Regions from separate parts of the Mesorhizobium sp. M8A.F.Ca.ET.202.01.1.1 genome, predicted to be linked through region 4. Evidence: predicted binding sites of a transcription regulator. Region 4 holds the regulator's gene; each other region holds the start of a gene.

Region 1 (4,209 bases), on a different contig from region 4:
GGTGGCTCGGCGAAGCCGAGACGGAGTGGGGGAACCACCTGGCAACCGCCGCAAACGGACATAGGAAAGGGCACCGGGCGCAAGCATCGCATCGCCTTGCGCCCAAAGGTCGACCCCCACTCCGTCGAGCTTCGCTCGACACCTTGCCGGGGCGAGCCGCGGGTCTCGCCCGTCCTTCGGACCCCCCGATCGACGGGGGAGAGGAAAGGCGCCCTTCGGCAACGGCTGCGGAGGACAGGCAAGGGACGGCGCAAGCTTTCGCGGTTGGCTCGTATCAGGTATCGGTCGGACGCTTGCCTCGCCCGACCGCAACCGGCATAGATCGGACATGGAAACCTACCGTCCGCGCCGCTCCGTGCTCTATGTCCCGGCCTCCAACGACAAGGCGTTGGCCAAGATCGCGCAGCTTGCCTGCGACGCCGTCATCATCGACCTCGAGGACGCCGTCGCCCCCGCCGACAAGATCGCCGCGCGCGAGAAACTGGCCGGCATTTTCGCCAATCGCCCTGGTGCCGACCGCAATGGCCGGCGCTGCGAGATGGTGGTGCGCGTCAATGCGCTATCCAGCGAATGGGGCGCCGACGACCTTGCCGCCGTGGCCAAGGCGGAACCGGACGGCCTCCTGCTGCCCAAGGTCGACACACCGCGCGACGTGCTCAAGGTCGGCGATGTGCTGGACGACAATTTTGCCCCCGACAGCGTGAAGCTATGGGCGATGATCGAGACGCCCAAGGCCATGCTCAACATCGGCGCCATCGCCGAGCTCGGCCGCGACCCCGCCTCGCGGCTGGATTGTTTCATTGCCGGAACGAATGACCTGATCAAGGATACCGGCGTCCTGGCGACGCCCGACCGCGCCTATCTCCTGCCATGGCTGATGCAGATGCTGCTGGCGGCGCGCGCCGGCGGCCTCGACATGCTCGATGGGGTGTTCAACGATTTTCGCGACCTGGACGCGTTCGCCCGCGAATGCACGCAGGCCGCCGCCATGGGCTTTGACGGCAAGACGCTGATCCATCCATCGCAGATCGAGGCCGCCAACCGCGCCTTTGCCCCGTCGGCGCAGGCACTGGCCGAGGCGCGCGCGGTGAAGGATGCCTTCGCGGAGGCGCAAAACAGCGGCAAGGGCGTCATCGCGCTGAACGGCAGGATGGTCGAGCGGCTGCACTTGGCGCAGGCCGAAAAACTGCTGGCGAAAGCGGCCGCCATCGGGGCATGATATTCGCCGACTTGGGATACACGACAGGAATTGGACGATGAAACTCTACCGCTTTCTCACCGCCCCGGACGACGCCAGCTTCTGCCACAAGGTGACGGCGGCGCTGAACAAGGGCTGGCACCTGTTCGGCTCGCCGACCTACGCCTATGACAAGAAAGCCAAGACCATGCGCTGCGGCCAGGCCGTGGTGAAGGATGTCGACGGCCAGGAATACGGGCCGGATACCAAGCTCAGCGACTGGTAGGGGAAAGCGACGCGGCGCAGACCCTAGGATGACGAAGGCACAGCCTATTCAGCAGCCTCTTCGATCTTTTCCATATCATCGTCCGACAGGCCGAAATGGTGGCCGATCTCGTGGATCAGCACGTGGGTGACGATGTCGCCCAGCGATTCCTCGTTCTCGGCCCAGTAGTCGAGCATGGCGCGACGATAGAGCGTGATGCGGTTGGGGCCTTCCCCGGTTTGCGGGTTCCAGCGTTCGGCGATGCCGCGCCCCTCAAACAGGCCGAGCAGGTCGAACGGCGTCTCCAACGACAAATCGTCCATGATCTCGTCGGTCGGGAATTCGGCGATCTGGATGACGATCTCGCCGGTCAGCTTGCGAAAATCCTCCGGCAGATGGGCGTAGGCCTCCAGGGCCAGGAACTCCAATTCTTCCATCGAGGGCGCAAGTTCGCCATGCCAGGTGCGGGTCTTGTAGATGCGGGCCATGCTTTGTCCTTTAATCCCGGCATATAGGTGTTCGCACCGGTCGAGGCAAATGACGCCTATACGCCGGCGTCGCGCCGGGAGAGGAATAAATTCCTTATGACTCTGCTTGACTCTTCCAGCGCCCTCTGGAATCAATAGGAACATAACAGGAACAATTGTGAGTGGAAGCTGACCGTCATGGCGATGACCGCCGTGGCGCGGGAGACTGTTTTTGCCCTGCGCCGCCAGATCGCGAAAATCGAGGGAACGCTGCCCGAGCGCCTGCAGGCGCCGGCGGCGGCGCCCCTTGATGCCGGCGCCAGCGCTGACCCCACGCCAGGCAGCGATCTGACGATCATCCGGCGCGGCCTTGCCGCGGCCTTGCCGGATGCCTTCCTGCCCATCGGCGTCGAGCGGCTCGATGCCGCGCTCGGCGGCGGCCTGCCGAAAGCCGCCCTGACCGAAATCCATGGCCTGGAAACCCGCGATGCGGGAGCCGTGGCCGGCTTCGCCCTGTCGCTCGTCAGCCTGATCCTCAACCAGGCGCAGGGGCTGCCCATCTTATGGATCGGGACATCGGAAATTTTCCACGAGGCCGGCTTTCCCTATGCCAGGGGGCTGCATGCCGCCTTCGGCATCGAGCCCGGGCAATTGCTGTTTTCCGAGGCGCCCAGGCTTGTCGATGCGCTGTGGATCGCCGAGGAGGCGGCACGCATGACGGCGCTTGCCGCCGTCATTCTGGAAATCCGCGGCAATCCGCAGCGGCTGGACCTGACCGCGACACGCCGCCTGCATGCGCGGGCGCAAGGTGCCGGCCGGCCGGTGTTCCTGCTGCGGCAGGCGGCCGAGCCGGAACCGACGGCGGCGCCTATCCGCCTCATCGCCGCGTCGGCGCCGGCCGTGCCGCGCGCCACGGTCGCCGGGCCGCTCGCCGGTTCGATCGGCCACCCCGCCTTCACCATCAGCATCGGCAAGAGCCGCACGGCCTTGCCTGGACAATTCATACTGGAGTGGAACCCCGATGAACGCGTATTCGACGAAAGAAGGGGCGAGGAAGAGCGGGCAGAGAATCCTGTCCCTGTGGTTTCCCTATCTGGCGGCCGAAAGGATCCTGCGGCAGCGTCTGGGGAAATCCTGGCGTTCCCGACCCTCGGATCATCCGTCGCCATCTCACCCACCGCTCGTGATCAGCCACCGCCAGGGCAACGCGCAGCGCATCTCAGCCCTCGACGAGCGGGCTGAGGCGCTGCACCTGAAGCGCGACATGGGGATTGCCGATGCGCGCGCCATGCATCCGTCGATCGACATCGTCGAAGCCGATCCGGAGGCCGACCGGCGCCTGCTCGAGGGCCTTGCCGACTGGTGCGACCGCTACACGCCGCTGGTGGCGCTGGACAGCATCGACGGCCTGTTCCTCGACGTCACCGGCTGCACCCATCTGTTCGGCGGCGAACGCGCCATGCTCGACGAAATCCTGTCGCGCTTCTTGCATCAGGGTTTCGACGTCCGCGCCGGGCTTGCCGGCACGCCCGGGGCGGCCTGGGCGGCGGCACGCTTTTGCGGCGACCGCATCGTTCTATCGGGCGAGGAGGAAGCCTTGCTTGCTCCCTTGCCGCTGGCCGCCCTTCGCATAGCGCCGGAAACCCGTGCCAGCCTGGAAAGCGTCGGGCTGCGCACGGCGGGCGCCGTCATGGCCGCGCCGCGCGCGCCGCTTGCCCGCCGCTTCGGCGCCTTGCTGCTCCAGCGCCTCGACCAGGCGCTTGGCCGTCTCGACGAAGCGATCTCGCCGCGCCTTCCCGTCGCGCCGCTTTCGGTCGAACGCCATCTCGCCGAACCCGTCACGCTGACGGAGGAGATAGAGCGGCTGGTGGGCATGCTGGCGACGACCTTGAAGACCGACCTCGAACGCCGCGGCGAAGGCGCCCGGACACTGGCGCTGCTGCTCTTTCGCGTCGACGGCGCCGTCAGCCGCATCGCGCTCGGCACCTCGCGGCCGATGCGCGAACCCTTGCTGATCCGGAAATTGTTCCATGAAAGGCTGGCAGCACTCGAGCAGCATATCGATGCCGGCTATGGCTTCGACCTGGTGCGCCTCTCGGTGCTGGCTGTCGCCGCTTTCGACACGCAGCAGACCGATCTGACCGGTGAAGCGGCCGACGACGGTGCCGACATCGCCCTGTTCGCCGACCGTATCCGCGCCCGTCTCGGCGAGAGCGCGGTTCTCCAGCCTGTCCCTGTGGAAAGCCATCTGCCCGAACGCGCCGTCGCCATCGTCCCCTTCAGCGAGGCGCCGCGCCGGA
Region 2 (4,209 bases), on a different contig from region 4:
GAGGAATGACGATGAAGATAGACGGCGGCTGTCATTGTGGTGCCATCACCTACGAGGCGGAGGTCGACCCGGAAAAGACCTCGATCTGCCACTGTACCGATTGCCAACAGCTGACCGGTACGGCCTTTCGCGTCACCGTTCCCGCGCCGCAGGATCACTACCGGATCACCAGGGGCGCGCCGAAAATCTATATCAAGACCGTGGCGAGCGGCGCCAAGCGCGCCCAGGCTTTTTGTGCCGACTGCGGCTCGCACCTTTATGCGACATCGGTCGGCGACGGTCCGAAGGTCTATGGGATCAGGGTCGGGACCTCGCGGCAGCGTCAGGACCTGGTCCCGAGACACCAGAAATGGCACCGGTCGGCGCTGCACTGGCTTCCGGACTTCGAGGGCATGACGACGGTGGAGGAGCAGTAGGGTTAGTAGGCTCCCACAAGACCTCTGCGATTAGCGAAGCCTCCCATCGCTTCGTCATCCTCGGGCTTGACCCGAGGATCCATGCCGTGACCTTGCCGAAGGATGCCGTGGAACGGAATTCTGCACTGTTGCGGCGCGCCGCGGTCGCGGCATGAATTCTAGGGTCTGCGCGCGTCGCTCCGCTCCTTGCTCCGCCCTAGAATGACGATGGGATAGACGCTTCGCTAATCTCTGGCGTCGAGCGACTACTCTCCATCTTCGACGACCCTCAGCCTCAACTGCCCCGTCTTGGAATCAGCCACGCGCGGTGCGGCTTCCACCTTGGCGGCGCCGCCGTGTGGGACGTCGGCCTCGCCTTCTCCGAACTCCAGCGCCTCGATCTTCTGGCCGCGCTTGGTCACTTTCGAGGTCGAGACGAGGATGTCTTCGATATCCTTGGCCGACTGGCCGAAATGGCCCTGCAATTTGCGCACCCGCTCGTCGACACGCTGGACATCTTCCATCAGCCTGATGACTTCACCCTGGATCAGATGCGCCTGCTCGCGCATGCGGGCATCCCTCAGGATCGCCTGGATGACCTGGATCGACAGCATCAGCAGCGAAGGCGAGACGATGATGACGCGGGCGCGGTGCGCCTTCTGCACGACCGCCTCGAAATTCTCATGGATTTCGGCGAACACCGATTCCGACGGCACGAACATGAAGGCCGTGTCCTGCGTCTCGCCCTGGAGCAGGTATTTTTCCGAAATGTCGCGAACATGGACCTCGATGTCGCGGCGAAAGGCCTGGGCCGCGACCTTCTGCAGGTCGGCGCCGTCGGCGGCGCGGATGGCATTCCATGCTTCCAGCGGAAATTTGGCGTCGATGGCAAGTGACGGCGCGCCGTTCGGCATTTTCACCAGGCAGTCCGGCCGGCTGCCGTTCGACAGCGTCGCCTGGAATTCATAGGCCCCATGCGGCAGGCCGTCGGCGACGATCGCCTCCATGCGCGACTGGCCGAAGGCGCCGCGGGTCTGCTTGTTGGAGAGGATCGCCTGCAGCTGCACGACCTGGCCGGCCAGCGACTGGATGTTGCCTTGCGCGGTGTCGATGACCGCCAGCCGCTCCTGCAGTTTCGCCAGGCTCTCATGCGTGGATTTGGTCTGCTCGGTCATGGTCTGGCCGATGCGGCCGGTCATGGCGTCGAGGCGCTGGCCGATCGATTGCGTCAATTCGGCCTGCCGGGCGCCGAACACTTCGGCGATGGCCCCCATGCGGCCCTGCATCTCAGCCTGCGACTGCAAAATACCAGCCATGCGTGTCTCGGCGTCGCGGGCATGGTCGGCGGCCTCCGCGGCGGCGACCGCGCGCGCCTTGGCCGACCGCCACAGCGCAACGACGAGCGCCACGAACAAGCCGAGAAACAGCAAGGCGCCGAAGGCCAGCGCGTGACCCAGCGTGATTGTCGAGGCGCCGAGCCGTACGACAGGCTCCGAAAAGATGGTGCTGAGATCATTCATGTGGACAGCATAGCCGATTCGGCGGGCTGGCACAGATCAAAACGTGAACGAGGCTCAGGCGCACCGGTTGACGCCTTTCCTTGGAGGTCTTAGGTGAAACGCCATGCCGATCAAGCCGCTCATCATCCTTCCCGACCCCATCCTGCGCCAGGTTTCCAAGCCGGTGGAGCGCGTCGACGCGCCCTTGCGCAAACTGGCCGACGACATGCTGGCGACCATGTATGACGCGCCCGGCATCGGGCTGGCGGCAATCCAGATCGGCGAACCGCTGCGCATGCTGGTGATCGACCTTGCCAAGGAAGACGAAACGCCGGCGCCGCACGTCTTCATCAACCCGGAGATTCTCGAAAGCGCCGACGCGCGGTCGGTCTACGAGGAAGGCTGCCTGTCGATCCCGGATTACTATGCCGAGGTCGAGCGCCCGGCTTCCGTGCGGGTCAAATATCTCGACCGCGACGGCACGCTGCAGGAGATGGAGGCCGAGGGCCTGATGGCGACCTGCCTGCAGCACGAGATCGACCACCTCAACGGCGTGCTGTTCATCGACCATATCTCCAAGTTGAAGCGCGACATGGTGGTGAAGAAGTTCAGGAAGCTCGCCAAGGACAAGGCGCCAGGCAAACTGGTGGGATAGGGGAAATGCCCCTTCGTGTCGTCTTCATGGGTACGCCGGAGTTTTCGGTGCCGACGCTGCGCGCCATTGCCGAAGTGGGACATGATGTCGCCGCCGTCTACACGCAGCCGCCGCGCGCCGCGGGCCGGCGCGGGCTCGAGCTGACGCCGTCGCCGGTGCAGCGCGAGGCCGAGCGGTTGGGTATCGAGGTGCGCACGCCGGCATCGTTGAAAGGCGAGACCGAACAGGCCGCCTTTACAGCGCTTGGCGCCGATACCGCCGTGGTCGTCGCCTATGGTTTGCTTCTGCCCAGGGCGGTTCTGGAGGCACCCCGGCTCGGCTGCATCAACGGCCATGCATCGCTTTTGCCGCGCTGGCGCGGCGCCGCCCCCATCCAGCGGGCCATCATGGCAGGAGACCTGGAAAGCGGCATGATGGTGATGCGCATGGAGGAGGGCCTGGACACCGGACCGGTGGCATTGCTTGAAAAATGCGCCATCGACCCCGATATGACAGCCGGCGATCTGCATGATCGATTGATGAGCGTTGGCGCTGCCCTGATGGTGGAAGCGCTGGCACGGCTGGAACGGAATGCCCTGACATTTACCGCGCAAGCGGCCGAAGGGGTGACTTACGCCAGGAAAATCGATAAATCCGAGACGCGCGTGGACTGGACGCGGCCCGCGGCCGATGTCCACAATCACATTCGTGGCCTGTCGCCCTTTCCCGGCGCCTGGTCCGAAATTGAATTTGGCGGCCGCATGGAACGGCTGAAACTGCTTCGCTCGACGCTGTCCGAAGGCCTGTCGCCTTCGGAAGATTTGGGCGAGTCGGGAGGAATTCTCGATGACCGGCTGACGGTCTCCTGCGGAAAAGGCGCGATCAGGCTGGTCGAAGTTCAACGTGCGGGCGGAAAGCCCGCCGCCGCGTCGGAATTCCTGCGCGGAGCCAAGATCGAAAAAGGACTGAAATTCTCATGAGCATGATGTCGATACGCGCGGCGACGCCGCGGGACCGCGAGGCCATCCGCCTCGTCGAGGAACACGCTTTCGGCCAGCAGGCGGAGGCCGGACTGGTCGACGCGCTGGTGACCGGCGGTGATGCCGTCGTCGAACTGGTGGCGGAAGAAGACGGGCAGGCCGTTGGCCACATCCTGTTTTCGCGCCTGTTCGTGCAGAACGGCGGCAAGAGTTTTGCCGCCGTGGCGCTTGCCCCGCTGGCGGTGGAGCCGTCTTTTCACGGCTCCGGCATCGGTGGCGCGCTGATCCGCGAGGCCCATATCCGGCTCAAGGATGCTGGCGAGACGCTGGCCGTTGTGCTTGGAGATCCGGCCTATTACGGCCGTTTCGGCTATAGCCACGCCCGGGCTGAAAAGTTCGACAGCGAATACCAAGGCGAGGCGCTGCAGGCGCTGGCCTGGGGTGACGCACCCGAAGCCGGCAGGCTGGTCTACGCCTCCGCCTTCACCGCTCTCGCCGCCTAGGCGAGAGCGTACAGCCGACCGGCATGCCGCGTTTTCGCCTCGACATCGAATATGACGGCAGCCTGTTTGCCGGCTGGCAGCACCAGGCCGATCAGCCTTCGGTGCAGCAGGCGATCGAACAGGCGATCGAGAAATTCTGCGGCGAGGCGGTCCGGCTGCGCGCCGCCGGCCGCACCGATGCCGGCGTGCACGCCACCG
Region 3 (4,209 bases), on a different contig from region 4:
CTGGGTGAACGAACTCGTGGTGACGCCGATCTCGGGGTAGAAGGCCCGGTAGCGCTTGCTGCTGTCGCCGCCGGCGGCAAGGGCTGCGAAGGAATCGCGAAGGAACTTGGTGTTGCGGTTGTAAAGCACCTTCAGCGCGGTAACGGCCTTTTCGGCATTGTCGAAGCTTTGCCGGCCAAAAGGCTCGGGCATGACGACTGATTCGATGGCTTGGGGGTAGATTCGCTTTTCCATGACTCAATATAGAGACTTGGGGAGGCGGTTGGGAGGGGGCTCGCCGCCGAAGGCGCTCAAAGCGCCATTTTTCTTCAACCCCGCTGCAGGCTGACCAGCAGCACGAACCCGACGCCGGACTTTCTGAGCGCCGGCGCCTCGATCGTCGAGCCGGCATCGGCGCGCATCATCGGCACCGCCAGGACCGGAGCGGCCAGGAGCACCAGGATAAGCGCCGCCCTCGGCAGGAGCCGGAGGGTCTTGGCGAGGTTGGCGGCGATGCGGTTCATGATGTCTGTGCTTTTCTTTTCGAGGTCTGGTTCTCTGTTTCAGTGGCGAAGGTTGGTCGGGCAGGCGAGGTGGCACATTCTGGCGGCTTCCTCCCAGGAGCGGGGGGACCGGGCCGCTTCGGCGACGAGGATGGCGAAGAACATCCCAAACAGGCTCATCAGCAGGCAGACGATGGTGAAGCGGCGAGCAAGCATTGGGTCCGTGTCTGCTTCAACACGCAGGAGAATGCCCTGACGCCTCTGAACCGGCTCTGAGGCCGGCGTTCATCTGCGGTTCAAATTGATTGACGGGACATTGGCTGGGTCGCCGCCGGCCCGAACGGCCATCGAGGGTCACGGTCAGCGCGTCGATAAAACGAAAACGGGGCCCGCCGGGCCCCGTTTTGAGATCGCAAGGAGATGGACGATCAGAGCTTGTGCCAGGTCTGGCTCTTGCAGATCAGTCCGCCTAGCACGCAACCGCTCATCTTGAGCGAGGTGCCAGCCAATGTCGCCTTGCCGGAATAGGTCTTGTCGTTTGCCGGATCGGTGATGTTGCCGGTATATTTGTTGTCGCCGGCCGCCTTGAGCGATCCGATGGTCTTGCCGGCATATTTACCGGACTTGAGCGTAATGGAAAATGAATCGCCGCCTGAAATGGCCGCGGTGTCGCCTGCCTGCGTTTTCCAGTTGCCCTCGATCGGATCGGCCCATGCCGCGCCGCTCAGCATCAAAGTGGCCGCCAGGGCCAGGCTCACTTTTCGAAACATGTCTTCCTCCGTTTGGATAGCCGGCCGGATGCTCCGCCTCGCCGGTCTGCCGCTTACGCAAACGTAAGCTAGTCCAGCTTCCGTCAAAACAAAAGCGGTGCCGCAACGGAAGACTTTGGCGTTTTGAAAGCGGCTGAATTCGCTCTGTCGGGACGGAAACGGAAACGATCGCCGCGTCGTGTTTGTTTCCCGTGGTTAGCGGAGTGTTGATCGGGGTCCCGAAAATTTTCGTCAAATTTGGCGAAAACCAGCCGAATTGCTGGTTTCGTATCCTTAACGAATTTCCGTGTTTACCTCTTGTTTTAGCTTTGTTTTCCTCAAATTAAGCACGCCATTTAACGACGGATTCAAGCCTGCGCGGCATTCTCGAAAGCATCGAAAGAGCGCGCCCCGGACAAGACAAACGGAGGCAGCTCTCGGGAGCCAGACAGGGGACTAAAATGGCACGTTTTGAAATGCTTGAAGCAGGCTTCGGCGCCATGGGGGCAACTGCCCAGGCCGACATTCTTTTCGAACTGGGCATGATGTATGCGACCGGTCGCGATTGCGAGACCGATGTCGTTGCCGCCCACAAATGGTTCAACATCGCCGCCATCAAGGGTTCGGCCCGCGCCGCGGAACTGCGCTCGGAACTCTCGTCGGCCATGTCGAAGGTCGAGATCGCCAAGGCGCTGCGCGAAGCCCGCGAATGGATGACCATGCACTGAGTTCCGCCAGACGGGGACGCTCCGGCCAAGACCGCTAAAAGACGGTCGGGCCAACAGGGACAAGGCTGCGCAGACAGCCAGGCCACGGGCCAACAACAAAAAGAATGCGGCAGGCCGACAGGCCCAAGCCGCGCGACGGACCATGATCCCGAAAGTGGAATCGGGGCTTCGGCAAGATCATGGCCAACAGGAAGACAGGGAAGGTGGGTTGGGTTCACAGCGCGGGGGCGCCGGGGAAACAGCCTGACAGGCAAAAAGCCACGACCAGCCGGAACAAGGCTGGCGTGGCTTTTTGCGTGGATGAGACCGCGCAGGCCCAATCGAGCGGCGCCAATGCGCCTAGACAGGCCCGGTGAAGGATGAAATTGTCCCGCCTCTCTGGAAGAAGCGCGGCCGGGGCGGCCGCGCGTGAGTGGAGGAGTTCTATTGTCATGAAAAAAATGAGTATTTTGAGCGCGGCCATTTTCGGCCTGATGATGAGCGCGCCTGTCGCATTCGCCGACGACATCACCGTATCGGTGGTTGGCCCGATGACCGGACAGCTCGCGACCATCGGCGATCAGTTCAAGCAGGGCGCACAGGCCGCGGCCGATGCCATCAACGCCGCGGGCGGCGTCAACGGCTCGATGATCAAGCTCGACATCGAGGACGACCAGTGCGACCCCAAGCAGGCCGTTTCGGTCGCCAACCGCATCATCGCCAACGGCGTCAAGTTCATCGACGGTCATGCCTGCTCGGGTTCGAGCATTCCGGCCTCGGCCGTCTATGCCGAAGCCGGTGCGCTGATGATGAGTCCGGCCTCTTCGAACCCGGTGCTGACCGACGCCGCGGCCAAGTCCGGCTGGCCGACGATCATGCGTCTTTATACGCGTGACGACGCACAGGGCGCCTTCATCGGCCCGTGGATCGCCAAGAAGTATGCCGGCAAGAATGTGGTCATCCTGCACGACAAGAGCGCCTACGGTCAGGGCGTGGCTGACGCCGTCAGGGCAACCATGAATACCGGTGGCCTCAAGGAAGTCTACTATGACGCCATCAACCCCGGCGAGAAGGACTATTCGGCGCTTGTCACCAAGCTGAAGGATCTCAAGGCCGATGTCGTCTATTTCGGCGGCTACCATCCTGAGGCTGGCCTGATCCTGCGTCAGTCGGCCGAACAGAACCTGAAGTTCCAGCTGATCATGCCGGACTCGATCGCCTCGCCGGAGTTCTGGCAGGTTGCCGGCCCGGCCGGCGAGGGCACCATGTTCGTGTTCCCGTCGGATCCGCAGGCAAAGCCGGAAGCCAAGGCGGCCGTCGAGAAGATCAAGGCCGGCGGCTTCGTGCCGGAAGGCTTCACGCTGTTCTCCTACGCCGTGGTCCAGGCTTTCGCCGAAGGCATCAAGCGTGCCGGCAGCGACGATCCGGCCAAGGTTGCCGAAGCGTTGAAGAACGGCACGCCGATCAGCACCGTTGTCGGCGACGTCACCTTCGACGAGAAGGGCGACCTCAAAAATGCCAGCTATGACATCAACCAGTGGCATGACGGCAAGTACGCGCCGATCGCGCAGTAATCGCTCCGACGATCGGCTAGTCCAAGGAAATGGCCGGGTTCGTCCCGGCCATTTCTGTCTGCGGTCCGCGATGCGCTCCGGCTATCGGCCGGTGGCGGCGGTCGACGCGTTCTGGTCCTCGATGAACCCCACCAGCACCGCCCCGTCGGTGACCTGTGACCCTTCCCCGGCGATCTCGGCGATCACCCCGTCATGCGGGGCGGCGATGGTGTGCTCCATCTTCATCGCTTCGAGGATCAGCAGAATTTGTCCCTTGATCACGGCGTCGCCTTTCGCCACGCGCACAAGCTTGACGAGACCCGGCATCGGCGCGCGCAGGCTGCCGGAGGCGGCAGCGGCTTCATCGCTCCTGGCCAGGGGATCCGGCACGGTGAAAGTATAGGCGACAGCGCCTTCGAACACGGTGATGTGGCCAGGCCAGCGGGCGAGGCGGGGAACGGCCCGAAGGTCATGCGAATTGGTGCTGTCATACGGCGCATCGAGCGCCACCTGAAAGCGCCCGTCCGGCCGCATTGAAACCTTGGCCAGGATGGCCTCGTCGCCGAACTTCAGCCGCGTGCGCCGCGCAACGCCGTGGAAATGCGCATAGCCGGCAAGCGACGACCAGGGGTCGTCCGACGGCAATGCTCCGGCACCCGAGGCCGCCAGCGCGGCAGCCGAGATGATTTCGCCGGTCGGCGGCGCGACCGCCGTCAGC
Region 4 (4,209 bases):
GTGTCAAACATTATATATAATTCTTGCCATGCCCCTACATCATATATAATTTTCCCTGCCAGACGACGGATGGACCGCGATGCAGGATCAAACGAGCTCCACAAAGACGGAGGCAGCCTATCAGCTGTTGCGGCGCGATATCCTGACCACGCGCCTCATGCCCGGCGCCCCGCTCAAACTGAGTGCACTGCGCGGCACCTATGGAGTCGGCTGGACGCCATTGCGCGAAGCCTTGTCGCGGCTCGAGGCCGAACGCCTGGTCACCGCCATCAGCAATCGCGGTTTTACCGTGGCTCGGGTGTCGCGGGCCGAACTGGAGGACCTGGCGCGCGCCAGGATGGTGGTCGAGATCCCCCTGTTCCTCGAATCGATGGAGAAAGGCGGCAAGGAATGGGAAGATGCCGTGGTCACCGCCCACTACCGGCTCTCCCGTTGCAAAACCGCGGTCGACGATCCCTCGGATGCGGCGGTCGACAAATGGGACGAGAATCACGAGGCTTTCCATGCGGCGCTGCTGAGTGCCGCCACATGCGATTGGCTGTTGCGTTTCCGCTCGACGATCTCGGATCAATTGCGCCGGCATCATCGCTTTCTTGGTCTGGCGCCGACATTGCGGGCCGCGGCCGGCCTCAAGGATGGCTACGAAGAGGCGATGGAGGCGCTGCGCGAAGCGATTGCGATCGAACACCATACCGCGATCATGGAAGCGGCACTCGATCGTGACGTCGAGCGGGCCAAGGCGCTGATGGTGGCCCATATCGGCTACACCCTGCACGTCTATGTCCACAGCGAAGACAGCGGCCCGACCAAATACGCCGCCCGCGCCGGCAGCTTGAAAGCTGGTTCGGGATGACTCCGGCGCTTCCGCGACACCTATTCGCACGCGTTGGTCGGAGTGGGGCCGGACGCCTGGGTCCATCGCTGCCCCGAAGCTGCCAGTCGTTGGCGTTTTGGTTTCGTTTCGTTCCGCGAATAACGGACCGATAAATTATACAATCCGCCCGGGGAAAGCCTTCCGAACGGCTGACGCCAAACTCGGGAGCGGATGGGCCACAGGCCATTAACCATAACGATTTCAATGGGCCTGCCGATGGCGGAAAAGGTCGGCTTCTGCCCGCCGTAGCGGACAAAAAACATCCGCAGCCTTAACAAATTCATTAAACTTTAAACGGTTGCGGAACACAACTGGAACAGATAGTGTTTGTTCTGGGTTTGTTTTTTCGATTCTGGTTCAGACCTTCGTTCAATGCCTTGGGGGCCGCCATGCTGACACGCAAGCAACATGAACTGCTGATGTTCATCCACGAACGGCTCAAGGAAAGCGGGATACCGCCCTCCTTCGACGAGATGAAGGAAGCGCTCGATCTTGCCTCCAAATCCGGGATTCATCGCCTGATCACGGCGCTGGAGGAACGCGGCTTCATTCGCCGGCTACCCAATCGGGCGCGCGCGCTGGAGGTGCTGCGGCTGCCGGATTCGATCGCGCCCGGCCTGAACGCGGCAAAGAAATTTTCGCCCAGCGTCATCCAGGGCAGCCTTGGTCAAAACAATCTTGGCCGCCAGCTCAAGCCGGCGACGGCGCCTTCGCGTCTGCCCGCGGCCGGCAATGACGACGATGTGGTTTCAGCCGTGTCCATCCCGGTCATGGGCCGTATCGCCGCCGGTGTGCCGATCGATGCCATCCAGCATCAGACGCATTCGATCTCGGTGCCGCCGGATATGATCATGGGCGGCGAGCACTATGCGCTGGAGGTCAAGGGTGACTCGATGATCGAGGCTGGTATCTTCGACGGCGACACGGTCATCATCCGCAATGCGAACACGGCAAGTCCGGGCGAAATCATCGTGGCGCTGGTCGACGAGGAGGAAGCGACGCTGAAGCGGTTCCGCCGTAAAGGCGCCTCGATCGCGCTCGAAGCCGCCAATCCAGCCTACGAAACGCGTATTTTCGGGCCGGACAGAGTCAAGGTACAAGGCAAGCTGGTCGGGCTGATCAGGCGCTACTGAGCCGGTTTGCCATCGGACTTGTCTGGCTTTTTATAGGGCGGCAGCCCCCTCGCCTCGCGTGAGAATTTTCGCTGCTCGTGCCAGGGCCGGTATGGTCCGTCGACAGCGAATTCGATCACAGCCGGGGTTGTGGCCGACTGGGGATCGAAGAAGACGGCAGCACTTCCCTTGCGGGCGAGCTGCCGTTTCGTGACGACGACAACCAGCGGATTGTGGCAGGCGTCATAGGCGGTCGCGTCATTGACGACGATCAGGTCGGCGAAGGCGCAGGCTTTCCAGGTGTTCTTGCGATCCTCGACATAGGCGACGATCGCGCCGGAAGGGTGCCTGGCAAGGCAAAGGCCTTCGCGGCAATAGAACGGCGATCCCTGCGGCAGGTCGGTGGGAGCGGCAATATCGAATTGCCCGTCCGCCTTGTCGAACATTTCCGGTTTGACGATTGTTTCGGAGACCAGAGCGCGTTTCCAGTTGTCGGCCGCGAATTCGTTCGGACGTTCCCGGTTGACGGCCAGTTCGCCATTGCCGATCGGCAGTGCGACCAGCCGTGCGTCTTCCGAGATCAGCACGTCGGGCGTGCGTATGTCCGACACAGTCAACAGACCGGCAAGTGCGAATGGCAGTGCCGCGAGCCGCAGCCAGGTCGTCGCCATCGTCGCGATGACCAGCGCGACGGCCACCAGCAGCACGGATTGCTGCGAGATCAGACCTACCCCATCGATTGGCGAGCGCTCCGATATCCATGACGATACGGCGATCATCGCTGTCAGGCCTTTGCCCATCACGTAGAGAAACGGGCCGTCGGCGCCGAAGGGCATCGCCAGCGAACTGAGGACCGCAAAAGGCATGACGACCACCGACACGATCGGCATGACGGCCAGATTGGCGAACAGGCTGAGCGGCGATACGCGCTGGAAATGCCAGATGGCAAACAGCGCCGTCGCGCTGCCGGCAATGATGGAGGTCATGGCCAATCCACCTGTCGCCAGCAGGAATTTTCGCGTCAGGAACCCGGGTAGTGACCGCTTTGGCGACGGTGGCCTCGTCTTACCAGCGCGGTGGTCCGCCCAGCCGGCATAGGCGCCAACAAGGGCCGCGGTTGCCGCGAACGACATCTGGAAGCTCGGGCCGACGACCTCGTGCGGGGAAACCAGGATAACGGCGATCGCCGAGATGGCCAGGTTGCGCATGGTGAGCGCCGCGCGATCGAACAAGACGGCAATCAGCATCACCGCCAGCATGATGAAGCTGCGTTCGGCCGCAACGACGACACCGGAAATGACGAGATAGGCGGCGATCGAGAAAAGTGCGGCGGCGGCCGCATATTTCTTCACCGGCCGGCGCGCGGAAAAGTCTGGAAACAGCGCGAAGGCACCGCGCAACAGACCCATGATGGTGCCGGCGACCAGCGCCATATGCAGTCCCGAAATGGAAATGATGTGATAGATGCCGGTACGCCGCATCGCTTCGTTGATTTCATCGGGAATGCCGGCGCGCACGCCGACGATCAGCGCCGCCGCGATCTCGCCTTCGGCGCCGCCGATGCTGCCCCTGATGTGGTCGGCGATGGCTTCGCGGGCGTTTTCGATGCTTGAAAAAAGACGGGCTGGCAGCGACATCTCACCATCGTCGGTAGCGACAACCGTTGGATTGCCGAGAAAGAAGCCGCTGCCGCCGATGCCTGCGAAATAGCTGTCGAAGGAGAAGTCGTAGCTGTCCGGCCGCACCGGACCGGTCGGCGGCAGCAGTTTGGCGTAGCCTGTGATAAGCGAGCCAGCGGTCATTTCCGGCGGTATCTTGCGTGCCGAAAGCCGGACCCTTTCCGGCGCATAGCGCAATTTCGGCCGGGCGGTCGAAATCACGTCCATGGTCAACCGGATACGGCCGCTCTCCATCTCCTCGAGCGAGACCACGCGGCCGGTCAATTGAGTCGAGATTTCCGAACCCAGCATCCGGGTTCCTGCTCGCCATGTTTCGACCTTCGCCGCGAGCAGGCCCAGCGCGCACAACAGCACTGCCATGAAACACAGATGGGTTTTCGGCCAGGAACGCGAGACGAATGCACAGGTCGCCGCCAGCACCATGACCGCGACAGGCTTTGCAAAATCGGGCTCGGTCGCCAGCGAAAAGTAGCCGATCGCCCCAACCGCCAGGCAGACCGGCACCAGCAGGAAGGCGATGCCCCGGTCAAGTTCCAGCTCCGCC

Evidence for each region. The regulator LexA, encoded in region 4, represses DNA repair genes until DNA is damaged. The targets are predictions, from matches to a motif close to TGTTCNNNNTGTGTTCNG.
Region 1: EN845_RS23625 (metallopeptidase family protein) is a predicted target of LexA. The motif match lies at 2,067-2,084, and genes of this name have one in related genera.
Region 2: EN845_RS29805 (DNA recombination protein RmuC) is a predicted target of LexA. The motif match lies at 1,948-1,965, and genes of this name have one in related genera.
Region 3: EN845_RS04305 (sel1 repeat family protein) is a predicted target of LexA. The motif match lies at 1,551-1,568, and genes of this name have one in related genera.

The regions. Positions count from the first base shown of each region.
Region 1 covers NZ_SRUN01000011.1:216,867-221,075, forward strand. The annotation lists gene EN845_RS23615 (CoA ester lyase) at 329-1,219, shown strand; gene EN845_RS23620 (DUF1737 domain-containing protein) at 1,257-1,463, shown strand; gene EN845_RS23625 (metallopeptidase family protein) at 1,508-1,930, opposite strand; gene EN845_RS36140 (hypothetical protein) at 2,108-3,151, shown strand; gene EN845_RS23635 (DUF6504 family protein) at 3,093-4,209, shown strand, end outside.
Region 2 covers NZ_SRUN01000018.1:13,527-17,735, forward strand. The annotation lists gene EN845_RS29800 (GFA family protein) at 12-416, shown strand; gene EN845_RS29805 (DNA recombination protein RmuC) at 662-1,915, opposite strand; gene def (peptide deformylase) at 2,019-2,549, shown strand; gene fmt (methionyl-tRNA formyltransferase) at 2,555-3,508, shown strand; gene EN845_RS29820 (N-acetyltransferase) at 3,505-4,011, shown strand; gene truA (tRNA pseudouridine(38-40) synthase TruA) at 4,035-4,209, shown strand, end outside.
Region 3 covers NZ_SRUN01000001.1:803,149-807,357, reverse strand. The annotation lists gene EN845_RS04320 (AMP nucleosidase) at 1-192, opposite strand, end outside; gene EN845_RS04315 (hypothetical protein) at 309-503, opposite strand; gene EN845_RS35310 (hypothetical protein) at 543-698, opposite strand; gene EN845_RS04310 (DUF2147 domain-containing protein) at 911-1,252, opposite strand; gene EN845_RS04305 (sel1 repeat family protein) at 1,693-1,959, shown strand; gene EN845_RS04300 (branched-chain amino acid ABC transporter substrate-binding protein) at 2,391-3,512, shown strand; gene EN845_RS04295 (acetyl/propionyl/methylcrotonyl-CoA carboxylase subunit alpha) at 3,594-4,209, opposite strand, start outside.
Region 4 covers NZ_SRUN01000010.1:132,012-136,220, reverse strand. The annotation lists gene EN845_RS21610 (GntR family transcriptional regulator) at 80-853, shown strand; gene lexA (transcriptional repressor LexA) at 1,264-2,007, shown strand; gene EN845_RS21600 (ComEC/Rec2 family competence protein) at 2,001-4,209, opposite strand, start outside.